Regions from separate parts of the Massilia sp. genome, predicted to be linked through region 1. Evidence: predicted binding sites of a transcription regulator. Region 1 holds the regulator's gene; each other region holds the start of a gene.
The links. The regulator LexA, encoded in region 1, represses DNA repair genes until DNA is damaged. The targets are predictions, from matches to a motif close to ACTGTATNNNNATACAGT.

Region 1 (7,595 bases):
CCCGCGACCAGCGTGTCGCCGCCGCCGGCCGATCCGCCGCCGGTCCGTACCCTCGACATCGCCCGCGCCGAGTCCGCCGCGGCAAGAGCCGAAGCCCGGCCGGAACCGGCCAAGCCCGAGCCCAGGCGCGAGCCGAAGGTCGAGGCGCATCCGAAGGTCGCCGACCTGGAACCGAAGAAGTTGGAGAAGCCGGCCGAGAAACCGCCGGTCAAGCCGGTCGCCGCGACGCCGGCGCCGGTCCAGAGCGACGCCGCGCGCGCCATGGCCATCCTGGAAGGCAAGCCGGTCGTGAAGGCCGGCGGCCCGTCGCAGAAATACGTGGTGCAGGTGGCCGCGCTGGCGACCCAGCAGAAGGTCGATGAACTGCAGGGGCGCCTGCGTGCGGCAGGCGTGTCCTCCTTCACCGAACGGTCCGGCGACCTGATCCGCGTGCGCGTGGGCCCGTACACCAAGGAAGAGGGCGAGAAGATCCGCTCGAAGCTGATCGCGATGGGCCTGTCCGGCTCCATGGTGCCGCTCTGATCCAGTATTCCAGGCAAGGGTTGGCGGCGTGACGATTTTCGATTACCTGGTCTTGTTCGTACTGGTATCGTCGGTCATCATTTCCACCCTGCGCGGCCTGGTCAAGGAGATCCTGTCGCTGCTGGGTTGGATCGTGGCCTTCGTGGTGGCGAACGCCTACGGCGCCCAGCTGGCGCCGCTGCTGCCGGAGTTGCTGCCCGGCGAGACCGCGCGCCTGATCATGGCCTTCGTGCTGCTGTTCCTCGGCGCGCGTATCCTGATGGGCCTGCTGTCGCTGGCGATCGGCGCCCTGATCGCGGCCAGCGGCCTGAGCCTGGCGGACCGCGGGCTGGGCGGATTGTTTGGATTGGCGCGCGGCATTGTAATCGTGCTGGCCGCCGTCATATTGTGTGGGATGACGTCCATCCCACAGCAGGATTTCTGGAGGAATGCGTTGCTGTCACCCATGGCGGAAACCGGAGCACGCACCGTCAAGCCCTTTCTCCCCGCTGCCCTGGGGCAGCACATCAATTTCTGAAGTCGGTTTTCATTTTTTGTAATCACGCAGTCCAGTTTTAGGAGCGCACCATGTGTGGCATCGTCGGCGTCGTCTCGAACAATCCCGTCAACCAGCTTCTGTATGACGCCTTGCTGCTGCTGCAGCACCGCGGCCAGGACGCGGCGGGTATTGCAACCAATCACAGCAGCATGTTCTCGATGTACAAGGCCAACGGCCTGGTGCGCGATGTGTTCCGTACCCGTAACATGCGTACGCTGCAGGGCAACACCGGTATCGGCCACTGCCGCTACCCGACCGCCGGCTCCTCGAGCGAGGAAGAAGCGCAGCCGTTCTACGTGAACGCGCCCTTCGGCATCACCCTGGCCCATAACGGCAACCTGACCAACCAGGCCCAGCTCAAGGAAGACCTGTTCAAGAACGATCGCCGTCATATCAACACCGACTCCGATTCGGAAGTGCTGCTCAACGTGCTGGCGCACGAGATCCAGGAAGCGGCCGACGGCTACAAGCTCGACACCGACGCGGTGTTCAAGGCGGTGGCGGCCGTGCACCGCCGCGTGCGCGGCGCCTACGCCGTCGTGGCCCAGATCGCCGGCCACGGCATGCTGGCCTTCCGCGATCCGTTCGGCATCCGTCCGCTGTGCCTCGGCGTGAACGAGACCGAAGCCGGCACCGAATACCTGGTGGCCAGCGAATCGGTGGCGCTGGAAGGCCTGGGTTTCCGCTTCGTGCGCGACATCGCGCCGGGTGAAGCCGTCTTCATCGGCAACGACGGCACCTTCCACGAGCGCCAGTGCGCCGAGAACCCGTCGCTCAATCCCTGCGCTTTCGAGTACGTCTACCTGGCCCGTCCGGATTCCGTGATCGACGGCGCCTCGGTGTACGCGACCCGCCTGCGCATGGGCGAATACCTGGCCGACAAGATCCGCAAGGAGATTCCGGTCGACGAGATCGACGTGGTCATGCCGATCCCGGATTCCTCGCGTCCGGCCGCGATCCAGCTGGCGCTGAAACTCGGCGTCGAGTACCGCGAAGGCTTCATCAAGAACCGCTACATCGGCCGCACCTTCATCATGCCGGGCCAGAACATGCGCAAGAAGTCGGTGCGCCAGAAGCTCAACGCGATCGCCTCCGAATTCAAGGACAAGAACGTGCTGCTGGTGGACGACTCGATCGTGCGCGGCACCACCAGCCGCGAGATCGTGCAGATGGCGCGCGACGCCGGCGCCCGCAAGGTGTTCTTCGCCTCGGCCGCGCCGCCGGTGCTGTACCCGAACGTGTACGGCATCGACATGCCGACCCGCGACGAGCTGATCGCCCACGGCCGCACTGTCGAGGAAGTCTGCAAGGAGATCACTGCCGACCGCCTGGTCTATCAGGACGTCGATGCGCTCAAAAAAGCGATCTCGGACGTCAACCCGGCCTTGAAGAATTTCGAGGCGTCCTGCTTCGACGGCGTTTATGTCACCGGCGACGTGACCCCGGAATACCTGGATCGTCAGGAATCCGCGCGCCACAAGGGCGGCAGCAAGGGCGTCGAGGACGCGGCCACCAACCAGCTCAACCTCAACCGTCCGGCCACGGCGGAGTAAGACCATGAGCGAGCAGAAGTACGGTTTCACCACCACCATCCTGCACAACGACCGCAGGAAGAGCATCGAGCAGGGCTCGCTGCACAAGCCGGTGCACACCTCGGTGGCCTTCGGCTACAAGGATGCGCGCCAGCTGGCCTCGGTCTTCCAGGGCAAGGAGCCGGGTTTCCGCTACGGACGCCAGGGCAACCCGACCGTCGGCGCGCTCGAGGACAAGATCACGATGATGGAAGACGGCGTCGGCAGCATCTGCTTCGCCACCGGCATGGCCGCCATCGGCGCGCTGTTCCAGGGACTGCTGCGCGCGGGCGACCACATCGTTTCGTCGTCTTTCCTGTTCGGGAACACCAACAGCCTGTGGCAGACGGTGGCGGGGCAGGGCGTGGCGGTCGACTTCGTCGATGCCACCATTGCCGCGAACGTCGAAGCGGCGCTCAAGCCGGAAACGCGCATGGTGTTCGTGGAGACCATCGCCAACCCGCGCACCCAGGTGGCGGACCTGGCGCGCATCGGCCAGCTGTGCCGCGAGCGCGGCATCCTGTACGTGGTCGACAACACCATGACCACGCCCTGGCTGTTCCGCCCGAAGGCGGTGGGGGCGGGCCTGGTGGTCAATTCGCTGACAAAGTCGATCGGCGGCCACGGCATCGCCCTGGGCGGCGCCCTGACCGACACCGGCCTGTTCGACTGGAGCGCCTACCCGCACATCGCGGCCAATTTCCGCAAGCAGCCGGCCGCTAACCAGGGCCTGGCCCAGTTGCGTGCCAAGGCCTTGCGCGACTTCGGGGCGGCGCTCGGGCCGGAAGCGGCCCACCACATCGCAGTGGGCGCCGAGACGCTGGCGCTGCGCATGGAACGTACCTGCGCCAACGCGCTGGCGCTGGCGCAGATGCTGGAGCGTGATGAACGCGTGGCAGCCGTCCACTATCCGGGCCTGGCCTCGCATCCGCAGAACGGCATCGTCACTGAGCTGTTCCGTGCCGGCGGCTCCCTGATGAGCTTCGAGCTGCGCGAGGATATCGACCCCTTCGACTACCTGAACCGCCTGAAGCTCGGCATCCCGGCCAGCAACCTGGGCGACACCCGTACCCTGGTGATCCCGGTGGCGCACACGATCTTCTTCGAGATGGGCCCCGAGCGGCGCGCCAGCATGGGCATCGCCGAATCCCTGATCCGCGTCTCGGTGGGCATCGAGGACACCGCGGACCTGCTGGCGGATTTCCGCCAGGCGCTCGACGCCTGAGCATGACGGCAACCCTTGGGTTGCCGTTTTTTTCGTAGGGTGGGGGCTGCACCGCATTGCTGGATCAGCCACTCGCGTGGACGCCGCCCACGCGTTCAAACAGCAGGTTAGCCGTGCCACTGTTCTTCGGAGCGTTGAACGCGTGGGCGGCAGTCACGTTGTCGATATGCCGGCCTTCGAGGTGGAGCCGCCCACCCTACGGAAAAAGTGCCGCTCCTTCAAAACGACGCCACTGGCGCCGTTTTGTTTCAGCGGTTGAGCAGGGCGGCACATGCCGCTATCATGGGATTTCTTTTCACCTGATCTCCCTGCCCATGAAGACCAAGCTGTTCCTTGCCTCCCTGCTGCTGTGCGGCGCCGCCTTTGCCGGCGAACTCGAAGACGCCAACGCCCTGTTCGAGAAGAAGGACTACGCGGGCGCGCTGAAGATCTACACCAAACTGGCCAATGCCGGCAATCCGGCCGCCCAGCAGGCGCTGGGCCAGATGTATTTCTACGGCGAGGCGGGAGAGGTCGACGAAGCGAAGGCCACCGATCTGTTCAAGAAAGCCGCCGCCAAGGGCAACAAGGTCGCGATCGCCTCACTCGAGTTGCTCGACCAGCGCGTCAAGCGCCGCAAGGACATCGACTACTGGATCAAGGGCTACGACGGCGAAGACCTGAAGTCGGGCGAGTTCCGTTGCGCCACGCCGCGCATTCCGGCGATGTCGAAGGTGAATGCCGACATCGACCGCATCGGCGCGGCCGTGCAGACCTGGCAGGACTGCTACAACAAGTACGTCACCAACCTGAACGCGGCGATGCCGCTGACCCAGCGCGTCCCGAGCGACATCCGGAAGCTGATGAACAAGGAAGAGCTCGAAAAATCGAATGCCCACCTGGCGCAGTTGCAGGAAAACCTGACCGAGGAAGCCAAGGTGAGTTCGAAGCTGGTGCTGGCGGACTACGCCGCATGGCGCTCGGCGACCGACGCCTATGTGACCGAGCACAACCAGATGGTGAAGTCCGCCAAGAAGGATTCCCACTGGGCGGACAAGAAGATCCAGTAAGCCGCCGCGCTGGCGGCTTGGCGAATCAATGCCAGCTGCGCATCAGGCCGACAGCCAGGCCTTCCAGGGCAAACTCGTCTTCCGGCGTCACCTGGATCACCTTGAAATCGGGATTCTCCGGCAGCAGTTCGACCAGGTTGCCGGTCTTGCGGTAGCGCTTGACGGTCACTTCCTCGCCCAGGCGGGCGACGACGATCTGGCCGTTCTTGGCGCTGTCGATCTTCTTGACCGCCAGGAAGTCGCCGTCGCAGATGCCGGCATCGCGCATCGACCAGCCCTTGACCTTCAGCAGGAAGTCGGGGCGCGCCGAGAACATGGCGGCGTCGACGGAGTAGGTGGCTTCGACGTGTTCCTGGGCCAGGATCGGCGAACCGGCGGCGACGCGGCCGACCAGCGGCAGCGACATCATGAGGTTGGGCGGCGGCATCGGGATCTGCTCGACCGAGGCGCCGACCAGGCGGATGCCGCGCGAGGTGCCCGGCGAAATCTCGATGGCGCCCTTGCGCGCCAGGGCCTGCAGGTGTTCCTCGGCGGCATTGGCCGACCGGAAGCCCAGCTCGGCCGCGATTTCGGCGCGGGTCGGCGGAAAGCCGGTGTTTTCGATCGCTTCCTTGATCAGGTTAAGGATCTGTTCTTGCCTTGCAGTGAGCTTGAGCATGGGTGTTATACGGCACTAGTTGTAAGAGCAGACTGTATTTTTGTACAGTATTCTGATATGCGCAAGGGCAAACACGGGAAAACTGTAAAAAATTTGTGCAGCACCGCGCATCCGTGGCGCCGGGGCATGCCCGGGTTCCCATCCGGTGATTTTTCAGGCTATAATCGAAGGCTTTCCCTTCCCACACTCGTCTTGACGCCGAGGTGGGCATTTGTTTAAACGTCCTTAAGGAGTGTTGCATGCGTCATTATGAAATCGTTTTTATCGTCCACCCGGACCAGAGCGAGCAAGTTCCGGCGATGATCGAGCGTTACAAGACCACGGTGACCAGCCGCGGCGGTAACATCCATCGCGTGGAAGACTGGGGCCGTCGCCAGATGGCTTACCAGATCCAGAAGCTGCCGAAGGCTCACTACATCTGCATGAACATCGAGTGCGACAACGAGACCCTGGTCGAGCTGGAAACCGCATTCAAGTTCAATGATGCCGTCCTGCGTCACCTGACCGTCAAGATGAAGAAGGCCGAAACCGCACCGTCGCCGATGATGAAGTCGGTCCAGCGCGAAGACGCAGCCAAGAGCCACCGCGCGGAAGCAGCTGCTGCTGCCCCGGCCGCTGCCGCTGCCGCTGCCGCCTAAGTTTTTCTCGGGAATTCGTCAAGCGCAGTGAACCGGTTCCAGCTCATCGCGACAATCGCGGAGCGAGACGTCCTGCGTTTCACCCCGGCCGGCGTCCCCATCGTGGGCGCGATCCTGATGCACGATTCGCAGCAGGTCGAGGCCGGAGTGGCAAGGCAGGTCGCGTTTGAAATCCCCGCGCTCGGCGCGGGCGAGATTTCGGGCAGGCTGGAAAGCGCCGAACTCGGCGCAGCCTACCGCTTCGACGGATTCCTCGCACGGAAAAACCGCAACAGCAAAGCCTTGGTGTTTCACATCATTGATTTCAGTGCCGCCTAACAGTAGGTTGGCGCAACTTAGATTAGATACAGGAGCCTCGAAATGGCATTCGGTAAAAAGTTCGACAAAAACAAAGCTAAAGAAAAAATGAAGCGCAAACAGCAGAACCCGCTGTTCAAGCGCAAGAAGTTCTGCCGCTTCACCGCCGCCGGCGTTGAGCAAGTGGACTACAAGGACGTCGACACCCTGAAGGACTTCGTCCAGGAAAACGGCAAGATCATGCCGGCACGCCTGACCGGCACCAAGGCGCACTACCAGCGCCAGGTCGACACCGCCATCAAGCGCGCACGCTACCTCGCGCTGCTGCCGTACACCGACCTGCACAACGCTTAAACAGCGGCACGTCAGTCAGAATACCTGGAGAATAAATATGCAAGTTATCCTGCTCGAAAAAGTCGTCAACGTCGGTAACCTGGGCGACGTCGTCAAAGTCAAGGATGGTTACGCACGTAACTTCCTGATCCCGCAAAAGATGGCACGCCGCGCCACCCAGGCCGCCGTGGCCGAGTTCGAAACCAAGCGCGCCGAACTGGAAAAAGCAGCAGCTGAAAAGCTGTCGGCTGCCCAGGCGCAAGGCGACAAGCTGAGCGGCATGACCGTCACCATCGCCCAGAAGGCGGGCGTGGACGGCCGTCTGTTCGGTTCGGTCACCAACTTCGACATCGCCGAAGCCCTGAGCAAGCAAGGTTTCCCGGTCGAAAAGTCGCAGGTTCGCATGCCGACCGGCCCGCTGAAGACCACCGGCGAATTCCCGGTTGCCGTCGCTCTGCACACCGACGTCGTCTCGGAAATCACCATCGCTGTGGTTGGCGAAGCCGCCTAAGCTGCTGTTGTATAAATGAAAAAGCCGGGTTCGCCCGGCTTTTTTTATCTCCGGAAACTCGCCAATTATTTCAGCCGTGTGACCGGAAACGGTATAATGCCCGCCATGAATTCCCCATCCGATCCGCAAGTCGATTCCCTGCGCATCCCGCCGCATTCCATCGAAGCAGAGCAGTCCGTCATCGGCGGTCTCCTGCGCGATAACGCGGCCTGGGACCGCATTGCCGACTTCATGCACGCAGAGGATTTCTACC
Region 2 (7,595 bases), on a different contig from region 1:
TTCCTGCGCGTGAAGGGCATGGCCGAGCGCGGCGTGCCGAGCGCCCAGCACAGCCTGGGCTTCATGTACGCGAGCGGCCAGGGCGTGTCCCAGAACTACGAACTGGCGGTGGCCTGGTACCGCATGGCGGCCAGCGCCGACCTCGAGCTGGCCCAGTACAACCTCGGCGTGATGTACCAGAAGGGCCAGGGCGTGGCCCAGGACTACGGCCAGGCAGCTTACTGGTACCGCCGCGCCGCCGAACAGGGCTACGCGCCGGCGCAGTACAACCTGGGCTGGCTGTACGCGAAAGGACAGGGCGTGCCGAACGACGTGCAGCAGGCCCTGCACTGGTTCAGCCAGGCGGCAAGCCAGGGCGAGCCGGGCGCGCAGCACAACCTCGGCATGATGTACGAGACCGGCAAGGGCGTGCCCCAGGACCAGGACGCGGCCGCCGAGTGGTACCGGCGCGCGGCGGAGCAGGGCTATGCGCGCTCGCAGTTCAGCCTCGCGCTGCGCACCGGCGGGGCGCAATCGGTCGACTGGTTCCGCAAGGCCGCCGAGCAGGGCTATGCGCCGGCCCAGTTCAATCTCGGCCTGCGCTACGACAAGGGACAGGACGTCGAGCAGGACAGCGAGCTGGCGATCCTGTGGTACGAACGCGCCGCCAGCCAGGGCCATGCCAGTTCCCAGTTCAACCTCGCCCTGGTCTACGACAGCGGCCACGGCGTGCCGCGCGACGAAGCGCTGGCGCTGCACTGGTACCGCCGCGCGGCCGAACAGGGCCATGCCGGCGCCCAGGACAACCTCGGCGTGCGCTACGAGCACGGGCAGGGCGTCGAACGCGATGCCGCCACGGCCGCGCACTGGTACCGCCAGGCCGCCGAGCAGGGCATGCCCTCGGCCCAGTACCACTTCGGCCAGCTGTTCGATGCGGGCAGTGGCGTGCCGCACGATTCTGCTAGGGCCGCGCACTGGTACCAAAAGGCGGCCGAGCAGGGCCACCTGCGCGCCCAGTTCGACCTCGGCCTGCGTTACGAAGGCGGGATCGGCGTGGCGCGCGACGAGGCGCAGGCGCTGGCGTGGTACCGCCGCGCGGCTGCCCAGGACTACGCGCCGGCCCAGTACATGGTGGGCGTGCTGCTGGACCGCGCCGAGCATGCCGATCCAAGCGAGGCGACCGACTGGTTTCATAAAGCCGCCGACCAGGGCCACGCGCTGGCCCAGTTCGAGCTGGGCCTGCGCCACGACTGCGGCAAGGGCATCGAGCGCGACTACGAGGCGGCGCATTTCTGGTACCTGTGCGCGGCGCGCCAGGGCCATGCGCGCGCCCAGTTCAACCTCGGCGTGATGTATTCGGCGGGGCAGGGCGTGCAGCGCGACCTGGTCGAGGCCTATGCCTGGCTGCAGCGCGCTGGCGGCGCCGGCGTGGCGGCGGCGTCAAGCTACCTGAAGAAGATCGCGGCACGCATGGAGCCGCAGTTGCTGGCGCAGGCGCAGGGCCACGCCTGACGCATCCTGGCTGCGTCATCGCGGCCCAACATATGCATCCATTCCCTCTGGCGCCAGCTCTACGTTTCCTGTAGGGTGGTCGGCTCTGCCGACCGCGCGTCCAACCGGCGCGTGACTCGACGGACGCATACATACAACAACTGTCCACGAGACGCCATGAAAATACTCGCTCTGCCCCTCCTGCTCGGTCTCGCAGCCGCAGCAGCCCTGCCTTCCCACGCCGCACCAGCCAGCAACGCCAAGGCCACGGTCTTCGACCGCAAGGCCTACACCATCGATCATAAGAAATTCGTGCTGCCCAACGGCCTGACCCTGCTGGTCCACACCGACCACAGCGTGCCGGTGGTCGGCGTGAACATGTGGTACCACGTCGGTTCGCGCAACGAAAAGCGCGGCAAGACCGGCTTCGCCCACCTGTTCGAGCACTTCTTCTTCAACGGTTCCGAGAACTACCCGCACGGCTTCCGCGAGGCGATGGACGACCTGGGCGCGAACAACCGCAACGGCACCACCAACGTCGACCGCACCAACTTCTTCGAAGACGTGCCGGTGTCGGCGCTGGAGCGCACCCTGTTCCTGGAATCGGACCGCATGGGCTTCCTGGGCAACTACATCTCGCAGGCGATGCTGGAGCGCGAGCGCGGCGTGGTGCAGAACGAGAAGCGCCAGGGCGAGAACCAGCCGTATGGCCGCGTGCGCATGGAGATCTCGGCCAAGATGTACCCCTACTCGCACCCGTATTCGTGGTCGACGATCGGCTACATGGAAGACCTGCAGGCCGCCTCGCTGGAAGACATCAAGGAGTGGTACCGCACCTACTACGGCCCGAACAACGCGGTGATCTCGCTGGCCGGCGACATCACCCCGGAACGCGCCTACGAGCTGGTGAACAAGTATTTCGGCGCGATCCCGCCCGGTCCTCCGCTGCCGCGCCTTGAAAAGTGGATCCCCCAGCTGGACCGCAACATCCGCGACGAGATGGAAGACCACGTGCCCCAGGCGCGCATCTACCGCAGCTGGCACACCTCTTCGTGGAAGGACGCCGACACCCAGCGCCTGAACCTGCTGGCCGGCGTGCTGGCGGGCTCCAAGAACGCGCGCCTGGACAAGCGCCTGGTGTACGAGAAGGGCATGGCAACCAGCGTCTCGGCCTACGTGAACGATGCGGAGCTGGGCGGCAGCTTCAACCTGATCGTCACGGTCAAGCCGGGTGTCGATCCGCTCGAGGTCGAGCGCGAGATGGAGCGCGTGGTCACCGAGCTGCTCGACAAGGGCCCGCTCGAGGCTGAACTCAAGCGCGTGAAGACGCGCGACCTGGCCGATTTCGCGCGCAGCCTGGAGCGCGTGGGCGGCATGGGCGGCCGCAACGACGTGCTGGCCGAGAGCGAGACCTACGGCGGCAAGCCGGACGCCTACCTCGACCGCCTCGAGCTGTTCGCCACCAGCACCCCGGCGGACGTCAAGGCGGCCGCCAACCGCTGGCTGCGCGCCAACCACTACACCATGACGGTGCGCCCGGCGGCCAAGCTGGCCGCCACCAAGTCGACCCTGGACCGCAAGCAGCTGCCCGCACTGGGCGAGGCCCCTGACGTCAAGTTCCCGGCGCTGCAGCGCGCCCAGCTGAAGAACGGCCTGAAGGTCGTCCTGCTGGAGCGCCATACCGCCCCGATCGTCAACGTTTCGCTGGCGGTCGACGCCGGCGCGGCCTCGGACACCGCGGCCAAGGCCGGCGCCGCCTCGCTGGCGCTGGACCTGCTGGACAAGGGCACCAAGTCGCGTGATGCCTTCGCGCTGTCGGACGCGCTGGAAAACCTGGGCGCGCGCCTGAGCACCGGTACCAGCCAGGACCAGTCGCTGGTGCGCCTGCAGGCGACCAGCGCCAACCTGATGCCTTCGCTGGCCCTGATGGCCGAAGCGGCGCTGAATCCCAGCTTCCCGCAAGAACAGTTCGCGCTGTCGAAGAGCCGCCGCATCGCCGCCATCGGCCAGGAAAAGGCCCAGCCGAACAGCCTGGCCCTGCGCCTGATCCCGTCGCTGCTGTACGGACCCGAGCATGCCTATGGCAAGCCGGCCTCCGGTTTCGAAGGCAGCGTGCAAGGCTTGAGCCGCGAGGACCTGATGGCATGGCACGGCACCTGGTTCAAGCCGGGCAGCGCCACCATCGTCGTCGCCGGCGACACCACCATGGACAAGCTGCTGCCGGCGCTGGAAGCGAGCTTCGGCAAGTGGCAGCCGGGCAGCGCCCCGGCCAAGAAGATGGCCACCGTGCCGCCGACCCGCGGCAAGCGCCTGATCCTGGTGGACAAGCCGGACGCGCCGCAGTCGACCATCGTCGCCACCCACGTGTCGCAGGCCTATGGCCAGCCGGAAGACCTGGCGATGGAGCCGGTGATGACCAACTTCGGCGGCATCGCGACCTCGCGCCTGAACCGCAACCTGCGCCTGGACAAGCACTGGAGCTACGGCACCCAAGCCCGCCTGCCGGACGTGCGCGGCCAGCGTCCGTTCTACATCATCGCGCCGGTACAGACCGACAAGACGATCGAGGCCATGCGGGAGGTAGCCAAGGAACTGCGCGGCGTCGCGGGCGAGCGCCCGCTGGTGGGCCTTGAATACGAGAGCATCATGCGCAACATGAGCTCGCGCCTGCCGGGCCGCTTCTCCACCCTCGCCGCCCTGGAAGCGGCAGGGCTGGACGCCGTCAACCTGAGCCTGGCCGACGACTACTGGACCAGGTACGCGTCGAACGTGCGCGCGCTCAAGCCGGAGCAGCTGGCGGCGGCATCGTCCAAGTTCATCAAGCCGGACGAGGCGGTGTGGATGGTGATCGGCGACCTGCGCAAGATCGAAGCGGGCGTGCGCTCGCTCGGCTGGGGTGACGTGACCGTGGTGGATGCGGACGGCAAGCCGATTCGTTGATCGGAGCTTGCTGTAGTGGAAAGCCCGGTCTGGTGGCCGGGCTTTTTTACGTTCGTCTCTGCGCTAGGGAATTGGGTTCCGGCCTTCGCCGGAACGACGGGTTTGCGGGCAGCTAATGAGATAACGCTAACTCCATACGTTAGCCTTAAAACCGTCGTTCCCGCAAAGGCGGGAACCCAATTTACGCGAGCGCGCTGACCCGCCTCTTTATACCACCCGTCCCATCTTTGAACCGCAATCAAGCCCGCACACTTGACCCATCCACCCTGTGCATACGCGCGCGATAGTATACTGTATGCCCATACAGTTCAAGGCATGCAATGGAACTCAAGGACAAACTGGAAATCCTGGCCGACGCCGCGAAATACGACGCGTCCTGCGCCAGCAGCGGCGCACCCAAGCGTTCGTCCGAGGACAAGGACGGCTTCGGCGCCACCACCGGCATGGGCATCTGCCACAGCTACACTCCGGACGGCCGCTGCGTCTCGCTGCTCAAGATCCTGCTCACCAACTTCTGCATCTACGACTGCCAGTACTGCATCAACCGCCGCACGTCCAACGTGCCGCGCGCCCGCTTCTCGGTGGAAGAGGTGGTCAAGCTGACCCATGATTTCTACGTCCGCAACTACATCGACGGCCTGTTCCTGAGCTCGGGCATCATCCAGTCGGCCGACTACACCATGGAGCAGCTGGTGGCGGTGGCGCGCCAGTTGCGCGAGGTGCACCAGTTCCGCGGCTACATCCACCTCAAGACCATTCCGGACGCCGACCCGCTGCTGATCGAAGAGGCGGGCCGCTGGGCGGACCGCCTGTCGGTGAACATCGAGCTGCCGACCCACGACAGCGTGACCCGCCTGGCGCCGGAAAAGAACGTCCACACCATCAAGCTGGCGATGGGCTCGATCCGCCGCAAGCTCGACGAAAAGCGTGAAGAGCCGAAGGCGCCGAACTTCGCGCCGGCCGGGCAGAGCACGCAAATGATCGTTGGCGCCGACGCCAGCGACGACCATACCATCCTGAACACCGCCGAGACGCTGTATGGCAGCTATCAACTCAAGCGCGTGTACTACTCGGCCTTCAGCCCGATCCCGCAAAGCCCGAAGAGCGTGCCGCTAGCTCCCCCGCCGCTGCTGCGCGAGCACCGCCTGTACCAGGCCGACTTCCTGCTGCGCGGCTACGGCTTCACCGCGGGCGAACTGATGCCCCAATCGGGCAACCTGGCGCTCGACGTCGACCCCAAGCTGGGCTGGGCGCTAGCCAACCGCGAGCACTTCCCAATGGACCTGAACCGCGCCGACGAGATCATGATCGCGCGCGTGCCCGGCATCGGCATCCGCAACGCCAAGCGCATCGTCGAGCTGCGCCGCATCCGCCGCATCCGCTGGGAAGACCTGTCGCGCCTGCGCTGCAGCATGAAGAAGCTGGCGCCCTTCATCGTCACGGCCGACTACAAGCCGGTGCAGGGCGCGGCCAGTTCCCACGTCCTCCGGCGCCACCTGGCCGACGCGCCCGAGCAGATGAACCTGTGGCCGGAACTGCAGGCGGCATGAGCGCCGGCGCTGCCGCAGCTGGCATGAAGGGCCGGCCGCCGGCGGTGACGAATTTCGCCGAATGGCGCGAGGCGGCGCGGGCGCTGCTGCAGGCCGGCGTGCCGCCCGAGGCGGCGAGCTGGGGCACGCTGGAAGGAGGCGACCTGTTCTCGGGTGCGCCGGCCACGGCCGCGCCGGCCGATAATGGCGGCACCCGATTGCAGGAAACGCAATCGCCGAGACCGTTGGCCCAGGAGGCAAGTCCGCGCGTACCCAGATCGCTGCTGGAGATGCTGCAGAAGGCCGCGTGCTTTCGCGCCCCGGATCGCTGGGCTTTCCTGTACCGCGTGCTGTGGCGCTGGACGCATGGCGAGCACGACGTGCAGTCGCCCGCCGATCCGGACGGCAGCCGCCTGCACGGCATGGTCAAGGCGGTGCGCCGCGAGGAGCACGACATGCATGCCTACATCCGATTCCGCGAGCGGCCGCTCGAAGCCGGCGACCCGCGCTTCGTGGCCTGGTTCGAGCCGCGCCACGACGTGCTGCCGCAAGTGGCCGAACACTTCGTGGCCCGCATGGGCAGAATCAGCTGGATGATCGCCACGCCCGAGGCCAGCGTGCTGTGGGACGGCCACACGCTGCACGAGACCGGCCCCCTGATGTCGAGCGCGGCCGAGCTGGACGATGCGGGCGAAGCCCTCTGGCTCACCTATTACCGCAGCATCTTCAATCCGGCGCGCGTCAACGCCCAGCTGATGCAGAGCCACATCCCCTCGCGCTTCTGGAAGAACCTGCCGGAAGGCGCGATCGTGCCTGCGCTGGTGAGCCAGGCCGAACTCGGGGCGCGCAAGATCGGGCAGGTCGAGGCGGTCGGCCGCAAGAGCGGGGCCACCATCCCGATCAGCGCCGAAGCCGCCCAGCCCGACCGCGAGCAACCCTCGAAACTCAACGAGTGCCGGCGCTGCGAGCTGTGGCAGTACGCCACCCAGGCAGTCGGCGGCGAAGGCTCGAAGCGCTCGCCCATCATGATCGTCGGCGAGCAGCCGGGCGACCAGGAAGACCTGGCCGGCAAGCCCTTCGTCGGCCCGGCCGGAAAACTCCTCGACCAGGTGTTCGCCCAGGCCGAGGTGGACCGCAAGGCCATCTACCTCACCAACGCCGTCAAGCACTTCAAGTGGGAGCCGCGCGGCAAGCGCCGCCTGCACAAGACCCCGGTCCAGCGCGAGATCGAGGCCTGCCACTACTGGCTGGAAAAGGAGCTGGCGGCGGTCAAGCCGAAGGTGATCGTGGCCATGGGTGCGACGGCGCTCAAGTCCGTGATGCGCAAGGGCACGGTGGCGCTGAAGGATTTCCTCGGCAAGCCGGTCCGCATCGACGGCGCCTGGCTGGTGACCATCTACCACCCGTCCTATGTGTTGCGGGTGCCGGACGAGGCGAGCAAGCATGAAGCCTTTTCGGTCATGGTGAAGGGCTTGCGGCTGGCGCACGAATTGCTCGCGCGGCCGGATGTGCCGGAGCCCGGTGGAGACGGTCGAGGCAGCCTCTGACATCCGTGGATGGCGAGAACAAGAGATTAACTTGTCGAAAAGATTTACATTGACATAACATGCATCGCGTCTAATTCCTATAAGTAATTAATTCTATTGGTAAATTTCT
Region 3 (7,595 bases), on a different contig from region 1:
CAGGCCAGGAGTTCGGCATGACCGTCCGGGAAAGCCACGCGATTGCCAGCGGCGCCCGTGTCTTCAAGCTCAACGGCAAAAAACACCTGAATGACGTACAGAAAGTTGCCGCCGAAATGATGGCGCGTGACCCGAACATCGAATACGCCGAGCCGGACCGCATCATGACCCACATGGCGACGGCGAACGACCCGTATTACGCGCAGCAGTGGCACTACACCGACTCGGTCGGCGGGCTGCGCCTGCCGACCGCCTGGGACAAGTCGACCGGCACCGGCGTGGTGGTGGCCGTGATCGACACCGGCTACCGCCCGCACGCCGACCTGAGCGGTCAGCACCTGGCCGGCTATGACTTCATCAGCAGCGCCACCATCGGCAACGACGGCAACGGCCGCGACAGCGATCCGAGCGACCCGGGCGACTGGGTGGCCGCCGGCGAATGCTATGCCGGCTCGCCGGCATCGGGTTCGAGCTGGCACGGCACCCACGTGGCCGGCACCGTTGCCGCCAAGACCAACAACAGCCTGGGCGTGGCCGGCGTGGCGTACAACGCCAAGATGATCCCGGTACGCGTGCTCGGCAAGTGCGGCGGCTACACCTCGGACATCGCCGACGCGATCACCTGGTCCTCGGGCGGCACCGTGACCGGCGTGCCAACCAATGCCAACAAGGCGAAAGTGCTGAACCTGTCGCTGGGCGGCAGCGGCGCCTGCGACGCCACCACCCAGACCGCAATCAATGGCGCCCGTTCGCGCGGCTCGGTCGTGGTCGTGGCGGCCGGCAACGACAACATGAACGTCAGCAACGCCAGCCCGGCGAACTGCTCGGGCGTGATCGCCGTGGCAGCCACCGGCAAGACCGGCGGCCGCGCCTCCTACTCGAACTACGGCACCCTGGTCGACGTGGCGGCCCCGGGCGGCGACGGCAGCTACAGCGTGATCTCGACCCTGAACTCGGGCTCGTCGACCCCGGGTTCGGACAACTACGCCGGCTACCAGGGCACGTCGATGGCGACTCCGCACGTGGCCGGCGTGGCGGCGCTGATGTTCGCGGCCAAGTCGACCCTTACCCCGGACCAGGTGGAAAGCATGCTCAAGTCGACCGCGCGCGCCTTCCCGGCGACCTGCTCGGGTTGCGGCACCGGCATCGTCGACGCGACCGCGGCGGTCAACGCGGCGATCGGCGGCACCACCCCACCGAGCGGAACGGTCATCAACGAGACCGAGTCGAACAACACCCTGGGCACCGCCAATCTGGTCTCGACCAGCGGCACCACCGTGAACGGCGCCATGGGCAGCTCGACCGATACGGATTACTTCCGTGTCGATCTGCCGGCAGGCAAGACCCTGAGTGCGTCCATGACCCCGAACTCGACCTCGGACTACGACTTGTACATCTACAACAGCTCGGGCACGCTGCTCAGCCGCAGCGAGAACGGCAGCGGCGCGGTCGACAGCGCGAGCTCGGCCAACACCGGCAGCACCACGGCGAGCCGCTACGTGCGCGTCGTGTACTACAGCGGCGGCACCGGCTCGACCAGCGGCAAGTACACCTTGAAGCTCAGCTGGTAATAGTCAGGACGAAACGGCGCGCTCCCCTGCGCCGCCTTCATCCGGGAACGCGCGGCATGCCGCGCGTTCTTTTTTGGTGCCTTGCAATAACTCAGCTTTCAACGGATACTGTATGGAATGACAGTAGTCGGCTCTGCCGTCAATGTGAATTCTCCGCTCCGTAAAATCATCCACTGCGACTGCGACTGTTTCTATGCATCGGTCGAGATGCGCGACGACCCCTCGCTGCGCGGGCGTCCGCTCGCGGTCGGCGGCCGTCCCGACCAGCGCGGCGTGATCGCCACCTGCAACTACGAGGCGCGCCGCTACGGCATCCATTCGGCCATGGCCACCGCCCAGGCCATGAAGCTGTGCCCGCAGCTGCTGGTGATTCCGCCGGCGATGGAAAAATACCGGATCGCCTCGCGGAGAATCATGGACATCTACCGCGACTACACCGACCTGGTGGAGCCGCTCTCGCTCGACGAGGCCTACCTCGACGTCAGCGATTCGCCGCACTGCAAGGGCAGCGCCACCCTGATCGCGCAGGAGATCCGGCGCCGCATTTTCGAGACCGTCGGCATCACCGCCTCGGCCGGGGTGGCGCCGAACAAGTTCGTGGCCAAGATCGCCAGCGACTGGAACAAGCCGGACGGCCTTTTTCTCGTGCGCCCGGAAGAGGTGGACGCCTTCGTCGCCGCGCTGCCGGTGAAAAAACTGTATGGCGTGGGCAAGGTGACGGCCGAGAAGATGCACCGGCTCGGCCTGCAGACCTGCGCCGACATGCGCCACTGGAGCATCGAGCGGCTGACCGAGCATTTCGGCAGCTTCGGCTACCGGCTCTACAAGCTCTGCCGCGGCATCGACGAGCGCGCGGTGAACACCTCGCGCGAGCGCAAGTCGATCAGCACCGAGGAAACCTACACGCCGGACGTGCCGGACCTGGATGCCTGCCTGCGCCTGCTGCCCGACCTGTTCGAGCACCTGCTGGCCCGCATCAAGCGCAATGGCGCCGAAAAATTCATCAACAAACTGTTTGTGAAGATCAAGTTCTCGGACTTCCAGCAGACCACGGTCGAGTGTGTTGGCTATGCGCCACATATCCCGACCTATGCACGCCTGATGGAAACCGGCTGGGCCCGCCATAACCGTCCGGTGCGCCTGCTGGGCCTCGGCGTGCGCCTGAGCGATACCGAGACGGTCGAGCAATTGCGCCTGTTCGACGACGCGCTGCCGGCGGCGATCGTCGAGGCTGTTGGCGACTCGTCAATAGAATAATTTTTTCCCCGTGCTGCCGGCCGCAATTTCCGCTGAGCAGCGTAGAATGTCGTTCCCTTGAAATACTGAAACAATCGGATAACAGCGTATGTGGTTCAAGAATCTCCAGATTTATCGCCTGCCCGCTCCCTGGGCGTTCAACCCTGAACAGATGGAAGAAGCCCTGCAGTCGCAGGCTTTCACGCCCGCGAGCAGCAACGAGCTGTTGCGCCAGGGCTGGGATTCGCCACGCGGCAACGGCAAGCTGGTGCATGTCGTCAACAAGCAGATGCTGATGATGCTGGGCACCGAGAAGAAGCTGCTGCCGAGCTCGGTCATCAACCAGGTCGCCAAGGCCAAGGCCGCCGAGCTGGAAGAGCAGCAGGGTTTCCCGCCGGGTAAGAAGGCAATGAAGGAACTGAAGGAACGCGTGGCCGACGAACTGCTGCCGCGCGCCTTCTCGATCCGCAGCAACGTCTGGGTCTGGATCGACCCGGTCAACGGCTGGCTGGTGGTCGATGCCGCCAGCCCGTCGAAGGCGGACGACGTCATCAAGCTGCTGCTCAAGGCCGTGGACCGCATGCCGCTCGAATCGCTGCGCGTGCAGCGTTCGCCGGTGGCCGTGATGACCGGCTGGCTGGAAGCCGACGAAGCGCCCTACGGCTTCACCATCGACCAGGACACCGAACTGCGCGCCACCGGCGAAAGCCGCGCCGCCGTGCGCTACGTGAAGCACACCCTGGAACCGGACGACATCCGCCGCCACATCGCGGCCGGCAAGCAGTGCACCCGCCTGGCCATGACCTGGAACGACCGCATCAGCTTCGTGCTGACCGAGTCGCTGGCGATCAAGGGCGTCAAGCCGCTGGACGTGATCAAGGAAGGCGAAGCGGTCACCTACAGCGACGACGAGCGCTTCGACAACGACATCACCCTGATGACCGGCGAGCTGGCCAAGCTGATGGCGGATGTGGTCGAGGCGCTGGGCGGCGAAGCCAAGGCGTAATCAGACTCTCGTTTCCACTATCTTCGTTACCCATGAACGTCGTTCCCGCGCAGGCGGGAATGACGGATTGATGGTTACGGGTAGAGGGTGCGGTAACGGTAGTTCAAGTTAACCGAAACTGCCACCTCTTCACTTCGCCCCCGCCATCTCCTCGCTGGTCGACGGCTCATCCCCCTGTTCCGGCTTGCCGCTCGAGTAAGTCGGCCCCGGCCGGTTCTGGTGCGGCGCCGGCTTGCCGGGCAGCGGCGGCAAGGCCTTGGCCTGTTCCAGGTCGATGCCCGCCACCTCGGCCACGCGGCGGCCGTAGTCCTCGTCGCAGTGCCACAGGTGCCATACCATGCGCAGCTGGATCGGCGCCGGGCACATCTTCAGGTCGCCGCCCACGTTATTGACCAGGTCGTCGCGCTCCCAGTCCTCGAAGGTGCGGTAGCGCGCCCCGGCCTGCGCGTAGTCGTCCATCGTGCGCGTCGTCTGGTAGCGGCCCAGGTGGCCTTCCACGTACTGGTTGTATTCCTTGTCCGGCTTCGGCGCTTCGCTGTAGCCGCCCATCAGGCTCGGTTCGTAGTTGATGTGCTTGTCCTGGCCGCGGCCGTCCACGTAATAGGTCATCTGGCCGTCGCGCTGGTTGGTGCGCGCCGCCGCGCCTTCCTGTGGCTGGTTGATGGGCAGTTGCAGGTAGTTCGGTCCCACGCGGTAGCGCTGGGTGTCGGAATAGGACAGGGTGCGGCCCTGCAGCATCTTGTCGTCCGAGAAGTCGATGCCGTCCACCAGCACGCCGGTGCCGAAGGCCGCCTGCTCGGTCTCGGCGAACACGTTGTCGGGGTTCTTGTTGAGCACGATGCGGCCCAGCGGCAGCAGCGGGAACTGGTCTTCCGGCCAGCGCTTGGTGTCGTCGAGCGGGTCGAAGTCGAGCTCCGGATGTTCGCCGTCGCTCATGATCTGCACGCAGAATTCCCATTCCGGGAACTCGCCGCGCTCGATCGCCTCATACAGGTCGCGCGTGGCGTGGCTGGTGTCGTGGGCCTGGATCTCGGCGGCTTGGCTGGAGGTGAGGTTGCGCACGCCCTGCTTCGGTTGGAAGTGGAACTTCACCAGGTGGGCCACGCCCTGGTCGTTGACCAGTTTATAGGTGTTCACGCCCGAACCTTCCATCTCGCGGTAGCTGGCCGGGATGCCCCACGGGCTCTTGACCCAGGTGACCATGTGCAGCGCTTCGGGATGGCTGCAGATGAAATCGTAGAAGCGCCACGGTTCCTGCTGGTTGGTGACCGGGTCGGGCTTGAAGGCGTGGATCATGTCCGGGAACTTGATCGCGTCGCGGATGAAGAACACCTTCAGGTTGTTGCCCACCAGGTCCCAGTTGCCGTCGACGGTCTTGAACTTGATGGCGAAGCCGCGCGGGTCGCGCGCCGTCTCGGGCGATTCCTTGCCGCCGATCACGGTCGAGAAACGCACGAAGATCGGGGTCTGCACGCCGAGTTCGTTCAGCACGCGGGCACGCGTGTACTTGCTGGCCGGTTCGCCGCCGATGGTGCCGTAGGGCTCGAAGTAGCCGTGGGCGCCGGTGCCGCGCGCGTGCACCACGCGCTCCGGGATGCGCTCGCGATCGAAATGGGTGATCTTTTCGATGAACTGGTAATTCTCGAGCGTGGCCGGACCACGCTCTCCTACCGAACGCAGCGACTGGTTGTCGCGGACCGGGTGGCCCTGGCGCGTGGTCAGGATAGGACGCTGCTCGTTCATTGCTCTCTCCTCGGACAAATTCGTTTGGAGAGAGCAGTATAGGAAGGCGCGCGCGTGGGGAGCGCGCGCCTGCAAACAAAACCTCCATGGCTGCGTTGCACCGTCTCGCCGTACACGCGTACTGTCTTCGTGGTCCGCCACTGCGGCGGTGCGCCTTGCCCTGAAGGTTTTGTGAGTTACAGCTGCTGGAACACGCCGGCGGCGCGGTTCTTGGTGACGTTATCCCATGGGAACACCTGGCCGTTCATGGCGACGTAGACGCCGGCCGGCAGGGTCTGCGCGACGCCGCAGGCGAAGCCGAGGTTGAACAGGGCGTCGGAATTGGCGATCTCGTAGGGGATCATGGCGCCGGTCAGCACGATGGTCTGGCCGAGCTGTGCAGCGCCAAGCACGGCCGCGGTGTCGCGCATGGTGTCGGTGCCGTGGACGATGACGATGGCCTTCTCTTTGGCCGCCTGGCAGGAGGCCAGCACGCGCTGGCGGTCGGGGTCCTGCATGTCGAGCGAATCGAGCAGGGGCAGCACCTCGAGTTCGACCGGAATCGTCATGCGCGAGCGCGCGATCACCGCCGGCAGGTGGCTCTCGGCAAAGCCGAGCACGCCGTTCAGTTCGTTGTAGTGTTTATCGAAAGTGCCGCCGGTGGCGATGATTCGCAAAGTCATGTTGGTTTGTCCACGTGCAGAAAAAAAGGTGGGTAATGATAGCCGCAAACGGTAGTGTATCCGTATGTGAAGCGCTAGAATCGCCTGGATCGGATGAGCAGTCGGCCGAGCCGGCTGTGATCTACCTCCTTTCTTTTCTGCATCTACTCCCATGAAAGCCGTCGCACCGGGCACCGTCATTTTCCACCGCCATCGAGGGTATGGCGTGATCACCCACGTCAACTTGCTCACCGGCTGGATCTCGGCGCGCTTCGGCAGCGAGCAGCGCACGCTCGACCTGAACCTGTCGAGCGACGAGGTGCAGCACGCCGATGGCGAGCCGATCCTGTTCCGCCGCGCCCCGCCGGACCGCATGCCGCATGCGCGCTTGATGGAAGTGGTGCGCGCGCTGCACCAGGCGGGCTACCAGAAACTGTACCTGTATTCCTGGCCCAAGCCCTCCGGCCTGCACTGGCGCTGGCACCTGTTCACCGGCCCGCGCAACTGGATGCAGCGCACCTGGCGCGAAGGCTGGTACGGCTCGGGGGCGGACTACAACAACAATCCCGTGATGGGCTGGGGCGATTCGCCCGGCGCGAGCACCGACGAACTGATCCATGCGCTGGCGAAGTTCGACCCGCAGGGCCTGGCGCAGGCGCTTGGACGCGACGAGGACCACACGGCCTGGTTCGCGCAGGTGTGCGAGCTGCTCCTGCCGGGCTACATGTACAGCCTGAACATGGAACGCCCAAGCGGCGGCAAGCTGGTCGAGGCGCCGCCGGTGCCGGTGGTGCCGGTGCGCGCCGGGCTGCAGCCGTATTCGGGGCCGCAGATCGGCTGGCCGCCGGGATGGGCAGGGCTGTGGACCGGCACGCATGTGATGCCGATGCGTAAGCCAAGCTTTACCGGCATGCCAGAACTCAAGCAGGAAAGCTAGCGGAGCGCCTAACAATTCCCCCGATGGCTGCGTTGCATCGTCTCGCCGTACTAACGTACTGTCTTCGACGATGCGCCTTGCCCTCGGGGGTTTGTTAGCCGCCCTTTATTCAGCTAGGGCCTCCGGATTCAGGATGTTATCCGGCTGCCCCGCCGCAAAGCGCACGATGTTCTCGAACGCGGTCTGGAAATAGATCTCGTAGCTGTCCTGCTCCACATACCCCAAGTGCGGCGTGGCCAGCACGGTCGGGATGCGCAGCAGCGGCGAATCCGGCCTGAGCGGTTCATTGGTGAACACGTCGAGCGCCGCATGGCCCGGCCGTCCCGCGCGCAGCGCCTGCTCCAGCGCCCCTTCCTCGACCAGTTCGGCCCGGCTCGTGTTGACGAACAGCGCGTCCGGCTTCATGCGCGCGAAATCCTCGGCCTTGACGATGCCGCGGGTCGCTTCGCCCAGGCGCAGGT
Region 4 (7,595 bases), on a different contig from region 1:
TGCGGGCGGCCTGCTCGATCGGCGAGGTCGCCTTGAGCTGGACCGCGTCCTTGACCGGGTCGCCCACCATGTGCGGCATGCCGTAGGCCTTGTATTCGTCCGACGTATCGTTGGTGAAGCTCCAGCCGCCGTTGTAGAGCAGCCCGATGTCGGTCACGCCCACCCAGTTGATGCCGCACTTGTACAGGTCCGGGTCTTTCACCAGCCCCATCAGGGTGGCGTAGCCGCCATAGCTGGCCCCGGCGATGCAGACGCGCTTGATGTCGGCAATGCCCTTGTCCGCCGCCCAGCGCACGCCGTCCGCAACGTCGTCCTGCATCGCCAGGCCCCATTGCTTGAAGCTGGACTTGAAGTGCTTGATGCCGAAACCCAGACTGCCGCGGAATTCCGGTTCGAGCACGGCGTAGCCGCGCGAAGCCAGGAACTGGGAATACGGGTGCCAGCCCCAGGAGGCGCCGCGCACCCACGGGCCGCCGTGGACCAGCACGACCATCGGCAGCCCGGTGCGCTTCGCGCCAGGCGGCAGCGTCAGCAGCGCCGGGATGTCCATGCCGTCGCGCGCCTTGTAGCGGATGAACTGCTGGCGTCCCATCTGCCCGGGACTGATCTTCGGACGCACGTCGGCGATCTTGTTCAGCAGCTTCGTCTGGGTGTTGTAGAGCGAATAGGTGCCGGGCATGACGTCCGAGTACGACCACACCAGCACCCACGGCGAGTCGGCCTGGGCCGGGACCGAGATCATGTTGATCGTCGACGGCAGCAGCTTGTCCACCGAGCCCTGGATCGTCTTCATGCCCGGGTCGAACCATTCGTTCGACTCGGCATCGGTGCGGAAGCGCACTCCCAGCACCTTGTCGCGGTTGCTCACCAGGCTGCCGTCGAAGTCGTAGCCGGCGGTGACCAGCACCGGCTGCGGGTCGATCTTGCCGGTGACCGGGTCGAGGACGTGGACCGAGGTCGTATCGCGTCCGCCGCTGCGCGCCCGCACGAACAGCTTGCCGTCCGACGCGAAACCGATCGGAGCCAGCGCCTTGCTGCCATCGCCGAAGGTCGGGAAGCTGGCCAGCACGCGCCACGCCTGGCTCGACGGATCGCGGTAATGCAGCGTCGTGGTGTCGCGCTCCTGCGCCATCGCCAGGCGCGGTTCGCCCTTGTGGTCGAGTGCCCAGCTGCGCACGTTGGCAACGGGACGCGGCACGGTTTGCGTGGAGCCGGTGAGGGTATTCAGGCGCAGCAGGTCGACACTGCGCGCCTCGCCCCCGGGGTCGAGGTTGACGCTGGTGACATACACGTATTCCGAATCCTGGGCACCTTCCTGGCCGAGCATGAAGGTGTGCCAGGGCAGGACCTTGCGCGTGCTGCGCGTGCCGTGGGTGGCGCGATAGCCGGTGCGGTCGGCCAGTTCCACGAAGCGCCCGCCGTCGTGGTCGACGGCGTACAGGCCGGGGGCATAGCGCATGTTGCCCTGGCCCACCCCTTTCTCGCGGGTGTTGAAGAGCAGGCGCTCGTTGCTGATCCACTGGAAGTCGCCGATGTCGGCATCGTTGTACGAGGCGACCACCTTGGCGTTGTTGGCCTGGAGGTCCACCACCACCAGCGCGTCGCGCCGGCCAGGGGCGCCCGAGCGCGCGGCCAGGTAGCGCGCGTTCGGCGACAGCTTGGCGCCGCTGATCGGGTCACTGGAGAAAAAATCGGCGATCGGCGGCAAGGCAGCCACGGCCGGGGCCGGCGCCTGTGTTTGCGCGTGGGCGCCAGGCAGGGCGCAGGCGACGCCGGCGGCCAGTGCGGCGCCGGCCAGTGCACGCAGGAGGGATGGTGTCATGTCAAATCTTGAAGTGTATCGTTTCGGAAAAATGGCGACCCAACAATAGCAGCAGCCGCCGCTCAACGAAACCTTTCGGATGACATCCATGCGCCATGCATATGCGCTGTCGCGCCGGCGCAGCAGTGCGCAACGCTCTCCCTGCTACGGCTCCTCCTCCGGCGCCCGGATGTAATCCACCATGCCCATGCTCGCATGGCTCGGCGGCGCGCTCAGCAGGCTGCCGACCACGGTCGCCAGCAGCCCGGCCGGCACCCCGAACACGCCGGCCGCCAGCGGCTGGATGCCGAGCCAGGACTGGTCCAGGCTGCCGCCCAGGGTCGGGCTGGCGCGCAGCATGTACCACAGGCAGACCAGGAAGCCGGTGACCATGCCGGCCATCGCTCCCATGTGGTTGGCGCGCTTCCAGAACACGCCCAGCACCAGCACCGGAAAAAGAGTGGAACCGGCAAGCGAGAACGCCGCGCCAACCAGGGAGAGGATATCGGCGGGCTTTTGCGAGGCGGTGTAGGCCGCGATGAAGGCCACCGCCAGCAGCAGCAGCTTGGAGATCGTCACCCGCTTCTGGGTCGAGGCGCCCGGGTCGACCATCTTGTAGTACACGTCGTGCGACAGCGCGTTGGAGATCGCCAGCAGCAGGCCGTCGGCCGTGGACAGGGCCGCGGCCAGGCCGCCGGCCGCCACCAGGCCCGAGATCACGTAGGGCAGGCCGCCGATCTCGGGCGTGGCCAGCACCAGCACGTCGGCGTCGATCGCGATCTCGGCCAGCTGCACCACGCCGTCGCCGTTGATGTCGGCGATGCTGAGCAGGGGATTGACCTTGTCCACGCTGGCCCAGTACGAGACCCAGGTGGGCAGCGCCGAAAAATCGCTGCCCACCAGCGCGGTATAGATGTCGTACTTGGCCAGCACCGCCAGCGCCGGAATGGTCAGGTAGATCAGCAGGATGAAGAACAGGGTCCAGAACACCGACACCCGGGTCTCGTTCACCGAGGGCGTGGTGTAGGCGCGCATCAGGATGTGGGGCAGGGCGGCGGTGCCGAACATCAGGCAGAACACCACGGCCAGGAAGTTGTTGCGGCGCTTGTCCGATTCTTCCTCGGTGGCGCCGGGGAAGGGCACCGTGTGCGGCACCGGCGGCCGGGCGCGCGCCAGGTTGGCGTCGCGCTGCTCGAGCCACACGGCGCGCGCCTCGTCGGCCGACCCCGGATAGGTACTCAGGGCGCGCTCGGCCTGGCGCACCTCGACCAGCGAGGCGTTGCTGGCGCGCACCGCGGCCAGCTTGCGCTGCGCTTCCAGCTTGCCGGTTTCCCAGGAGCCCGGGAGGGCCGCCAGGCGCGCCGCGTATTCGTCGGCGCGGCGCCGGAACTCGGCCCGCACCTGTTCCTCGCGCGGGTCCTTGTCGAGCTGCTGCTCGCGCGCTGCCAGCTTCGGCAGCAGCGAGCCGTAGGCGACCTGGGGCACCGGGTTGTCGGCATGCTTGGCCGCCAGCCAGATGCTGGGGATCAGGAAGGCCACCAGCAGGATGATGTACTGGGCCACCTGGGTCCAGGTGATGCCGCGCATCCCGCCCAGGAACGAGCACACCAGGATCGAGGCCAGGCCGAGGAAGATCCCGACCGAGAAATCGACGCCGGTGAAGCGCGAGGCGATCAGGCCGACCGCGTAGATCTGCGCCACCACGTAGGTGAAGGAAACCAGGATGGTGGCGGCCACCGCCAGCGCCCGTACCGGCCCGCCGCGCCCACCCGCGCCGCCGCCATAGCGCACCGCCAGGAAGTCGGGGATGGTGTATTGCCCGAACTTGCGCAGGTAGGGCGCGATGAGCAGGGCCACCAGCACGAAGCCGCCGGTCCAGCCCATGATGTAGGCCAGGCCGTCGAAGCCGTACAGGTACAGCCCCCCGGCCAGGCTGATGAAGCTGGCCGCCGAGATCCAGTCGGCGGCCGTGGCCATGCCGTTGAACAGGGCAGGCACCCGGCGCCCGGCCACGTAGTATTCGGTGACGTTCGAGGTGCGCGCCACCACGCCGATGGTGGCGTACAGGACGATGGTGGCGAACATGAAGATGTAGCCGATCCACAGGCGCGGCATGCCTTCCTGCTCGAGCAGGGCCAGCGCGACCAGGAACAGGGCGAAGCAGGCGGTGTACCAGAGGTAGTAGCGCGACAGCTTGCGGAAGTAGGGCGGCTTCACGGCGCTCATGCGCTCTCCCGCGCGGCCTCGGGATGCAGGCTGTCGAGGCGGCGCATGCGCCAGGCGTAGAACACGATCACGACGAGCGACACCAGCGAGGCGCCTTGCGCCGCCATGTAGAAGGACAGCGGCCAGCCGAACACGGTGAAGCGCGACAGCTCGCGCGCGAAGAACACGGTGCAAAAGCCGGTGCACAGCCACACCACCAGCAGCGCCGCGGTCAGCCGGCGCGTCGCCTGCCAGTGCGCGGCGCGGGCGGCGGCCAGGCGCGCATGCGGATCGCTGTAAGTAGACGAAGAATCAGTCGGCATCGATGGGTTCATGGACAGGAGGCGGGAAGGTCAGCCGGAACAGGCTGCCCGGGTACTTGGACGAATGGCTGCGCGGATTGTTGAAGATGTCGATCTCGGCGCCGTGCTGCTGCGCGATCTCGCGCACGATCGCCAGCCCCAGGCCGCTGCCCTGCACGTTGCTGCCGAGGATGCGGTAGAAACGCTCGAACACGTTGGCGCGCTCGCTCGGCGCGATGCCGGGCCCGGTGTCCTCGACCTCGAGCAAGGCATGCTCGCCGTCGCGCCGCACGCGCACCGTCACGCTGCCCCCCTGCGGGGTGTAGCGCAGCGCGTTGTCGATCAGGTTCGACAGCAGTTCGCGCAGCATCAGCGCGTTGCCGGCGATATGCAGGGTTTCCTGCGAAGGCGCATCGGGCGATTCGTAGCCGAGGTCGATGCCGTGCGCGAACGAGGCCTGCACCCAGTCCTGCACGGTGGCGCGGGCCAGCTGGGCCAGGTCGATGTCTTCAAAAGCGAGGCCGGCGTGCGGCTGGTTTTCGGCCCTGGCCAAAGCCAGCAGCTGGTTGACCAGGCGCGTGGCCGATTCCGAGCTCTTGGCCAGCTGCTCCAGCGAACGGTGGATCTCGTCCGGGTCGACCTGGCGCAGCGCCAGCTCGGACTGCATGCGCATGCCGGCCAGCGGCGTCTTCATCTGGTGCGCGGCGTCGGCGATGAAGCGCTTCTGCATCTCGACGGTCTGGGCCAGGCGCTCGAGCATGTCGTTGAAGGAGCCGACCAGCGGCGAGATCTCTTCCGGCACCTGGCGCGGGTCGATCGGCGACAGGTCGTCCTGCGGGCGCGCGCGGATGCGTTCCTGCAGCTCGGCCAGCGGCGACAGCCCGCGCGACAGGGCGAACCAGACCAGCGCCAGGATCACCGGCAGGATGATGAACTGGGGCAGGATCACGCCCTTGATGATCTCGTTGGCCAGGTGGGCGCGCTTGTCGAGGGTTTCGGCGACCTGCACCAGGGCCAGGCTGGGCGGCGTGCCCATTGGACGCGTGCGCAGCGGGTCGAGGTTGACCCAGGAGTAGGCGACGCGTACCGGCGTGCCGTGGATGTTGTCATTGCGGAAGAGCACGGCGCCGCCGTGGGCGCCTTCCTCGAACATGCCATTGCGCGGGCGCGGCAGGTCGCGGTCGCCGTCGAGGTGGGCGCCGTCCGGCCCGCTGATCTGGAAGTAGACGCTGTCGACGTCGTCGGCGCGCAGCACGTCGGTCGCGCTGCCGGGCAGCTGCACCACGGGCCGCCCGGCCACCGTGCGGATCTGCTGCGACAGCACGGTGACGCGGTCTTCCAGCGCGTCGTCGAAAGGCTGGTTGGCGATCGACTTGGCCACCAGGTAGGTGATCGCGATGCTCATCGGCCACAGCAGCAGCAGCGGGGCCAGCATCCAGTCGAGGATCTCGCCGAACAGCGAATGGCGGATGTTCTCGTCGGGTTCGGGATTGGGCGGGACCCAGGGCCGCTGCCCGGCCGCCGGGAAGGGCGCGAACGGGTCCTGCCCCGCGCCTGGCGGCGTGTCGGCAAGCCCGCGTTCGTGCTCGTTCACTTGTTTTCTGGGGCCGTGGCGCGCGGGGCGTCGGAGTATTTCTCGAGGCAGTAGCCGAGGCCGCGCACGGTGGCGATGCGCACGCCGCCGACCTCGATCTTCTTGCGCAGGCGGTGCACGTAGACCTCGATGGCGTTGTTCGAGACTTCCTCGCCCCATTCGCACAGGTGGTCGACCAGCTGCTCCTTGGAGACCAGGCGCCCGGTGCGCGCCAGCAGCACTTCCAGCAGGCCCAGCTCGCGCGCCGACAGGTCGAGCATCTGGTCGTTGATGTAGGCGCTGCGGCCGACCTGGTCGTACACCAGCGGACCGTGGCGCACCACGGTGGGGCCGCCGCCGGCGCCGCGCCGGGTGAGGGCGCGCACCCGCGCCTCCAGTTCGGACAGGGCGAAGGGCTTGGCCATGTAGTCGTCGGCGCCGAGGTCGAGGCCCTCGACGCGCTGCTCGACCGAGTCGGCGGCGGTGAGGATCAGCACCGGCAGCAGCGAGGAGCGCGCGCGCAGGCGGCGCAGCACTTCCAGGCCGGACAGCTTGGGCAGGCCGAGGTCGAGGATCAGGAGGTCGAACTCCTGGGTGGACAGGGCCGTATCGGCATCCTGGCCGTTCTTGACGCAATCGATGGCATAGCCGGACTGGCGCAGGGAACGCGTTAGCCCATCGGCAAGTACGCTATCATCTTCGGCGAGCAGAATTCGCATGGGGGCACCTGTAAAACGTTAGACCATCAACAGGCCTTATTGTGTTTGATTTATCGCAACAATGCGAGCCTCGCATATAACAACACCGCGATTTTTTTCGCTTGCCTAAACCACTGGATTTATATACAGTAGTGGCTTGATTTCGCGTGCGGGGACACTGGATTTTTATACAGCAGTTCTCTTGATTTAAGCGGTAGCGCCCCTACCTTGCCTACTCCACAGCTGAAAGTACATCATGGACGACAAAAAACTCGCATTAAACGTTGCCGAAAAAGGCAAAGCGCTGGCAGCTGCCCTGGCGCAGATTGAAAAGCAGTTCGGCAAGGGCTCGGTCATGCGCATGGACACCAACGCACCGGTCGAGGAAGTGCAGACTGTTTCCACCGGCTCGCTGGGCCTGGACATCGCGCTGGGCGTCGGCGGCCTGCCGCGCGGCCGTATCGTCGAGATCTACGGTCCGGAGTCGTCGGGTAAAACCACCCTGACGCTGCAGACCATCGCCCAGATGCAGAAGCTGGGCGGCACCTGCGCCTTCATCGACGCCGAGCACGCGCTCGACGTGACCTATGCGCAGAAGCTGGGCATCAACCTGGGCGACCTCCTGATCTCGCAGCCGGACACCGGCGAGCAAGCCCTCGAAATCACCGACGCGCTGGTGCGTTCGGGCTCGGTCGACCTCGTGGTCATCGACTCGGTGGCGGCACTGACCCCGCGCGCCGAGATCGAAGGCGACATGGGCGACTCGCTGCCGGGCCTGCAGGCGCGACTGATGTCGCAGGCGCTGCGCAAGCTGACCGGCTCGATCAACCGCACCAACACCCTGGTCATCTTCATCAACCAGATCCGCATGAAGATCGGCGTGATGTTCGGCAGCCCGGAAACCACCACCGGCGGTAACGCGCTGAAGTTCTACGCCTCCGTGCGCATGGACATCCGCCGTACCGGCTCGATCAAGTCGGGCGACGAAGTGATCGGTAATGAAACCAAGGTCAAGG

Region 2: ACK4S9_RS03625 (putative DNA modification/repair radical SAM protein) is a predicted target of LexA. The motif match lies at 4,701-4,718, and genes of this name have one in related genera.
Region 3: dinB (DNA polymerase IV) is a predicted target of LexA. The motif match lies at 1,679-1,696, and genes of this name have one in related genera.
Region 4: recA (recombinase RecA) is a predicted target of LexA. The motif match lies at 6,713-6,730, and genes of this name have one in related genera.

What each region holds. Positions count from the first base shown of each region.
Region 1 is NZ_JBKBOV010000030.1:9,432-17,026, forward strand. Features, by position in the region: gene ACK4S9_RS15815 (SPOR domain-containing protein) at 1-522, shown strand, start outside; gene ACK4S9_RS15820 (CvpA family protein) at 551-1,039, shown strand; gene purF (amidophosphoribosyltransferase) at 1,090-2,613, shown strand; gene ACK4S9_RS15830 (cystathionine gamma-synthase family protein) at 2,618-3,856, shown strand; gene ACK4S9_RS15835 (sel1 repeat family protein) at 4,171-4,905, shown strand; gene lexA (transcriptional repressor LexA) at 4,931-5,563, opposite strand; gene rpsF (30S ribosomal protein S6) at 5,803-6,201, shown strand; gene priB (primosomal replication protein N) at 6,229-6,519, shown strand; gene rpsR (30S ribosomal protein S18) at 6,562-6,852, shown strand; gene rplI (50S ribosomal protein L9) at 6,890-7,342, shown strand; gene ACK4S9_RS15865 (replicative DNA helicase) at 7,448-7,595, shown strand, end outside.
Region 2 is NZ_JBKBOV010000004.1:51,834-59,428, forward strand. Features, by position in the region: gene ACK4S9_RS03615 (hypothetical protein) at 1-1,491, shown strand, start outside; gene ACK4S9_RS03620 (M16 family metallopeptidase) at 1,648-4,410, shown strand; gene ACK4S9_RS03625 (putative DNA modification/repair radical SAM protein) at 4,731-5,960, shown strand; gene ACK4S9_RS03630 (UdgX family uracil-DNA binding protein) at 5,957-7,486, shown strand.
Region 3 is NZ_JBKBOV010000006.1:70,636-78,230, forward strand. Features, by position in the region: gene ACK4S9_RS05275 (S8 family peptidase) at 1-1,571, shown strand, start outside; gene dinB (DNA polymerase IV) at 1,716-2,828, shown strand; gene ACK4S9_RS05285 (recombination-associated protein RdgC) at 2,917-3,813, shown strand; gene ACK4S9_RS05290 (catalase) at 3,943-5,556, opposite strand; gene ACK4S9_RS05295 (asparaginase domain-containing protein) at 5,733-6,218, opposite strand; gene ACK4S9_RS05300 (L-asparaginase) at 6,370-7,134, shown strand; gene ACK4S9_RS05305 (D-2-hydroxyacid dehydrogenase family protein) at 7,240-7,595, opposite strand, start outside.
Region 4 is NZ_JBKBOV010000004.1:117,559-125,153, forward strand. Features, by position in the region: gene ACK4S9_RS03930 (alpha/beta fold hydrolase) at 1-1,822, opposite strand, end outside; gene ACK4S9_RS03935 (sodium:solute symporter family protein) at 1,967-4,027, opposite strand; gene ACK4S9_RS03940 (DUF4212 domain-containing protein) at 4,024-4,329, opposite strand; gene ACK4S9_RS03945 (sensor histidine kinase) at 4,319-5,902, opposite strand; gene ACK4S9_RS03950 (response regulator) at 5,899-6,600, opposite strand; gene recA (recombinase RecA) at 6,836-7,595, shown strand, end outside.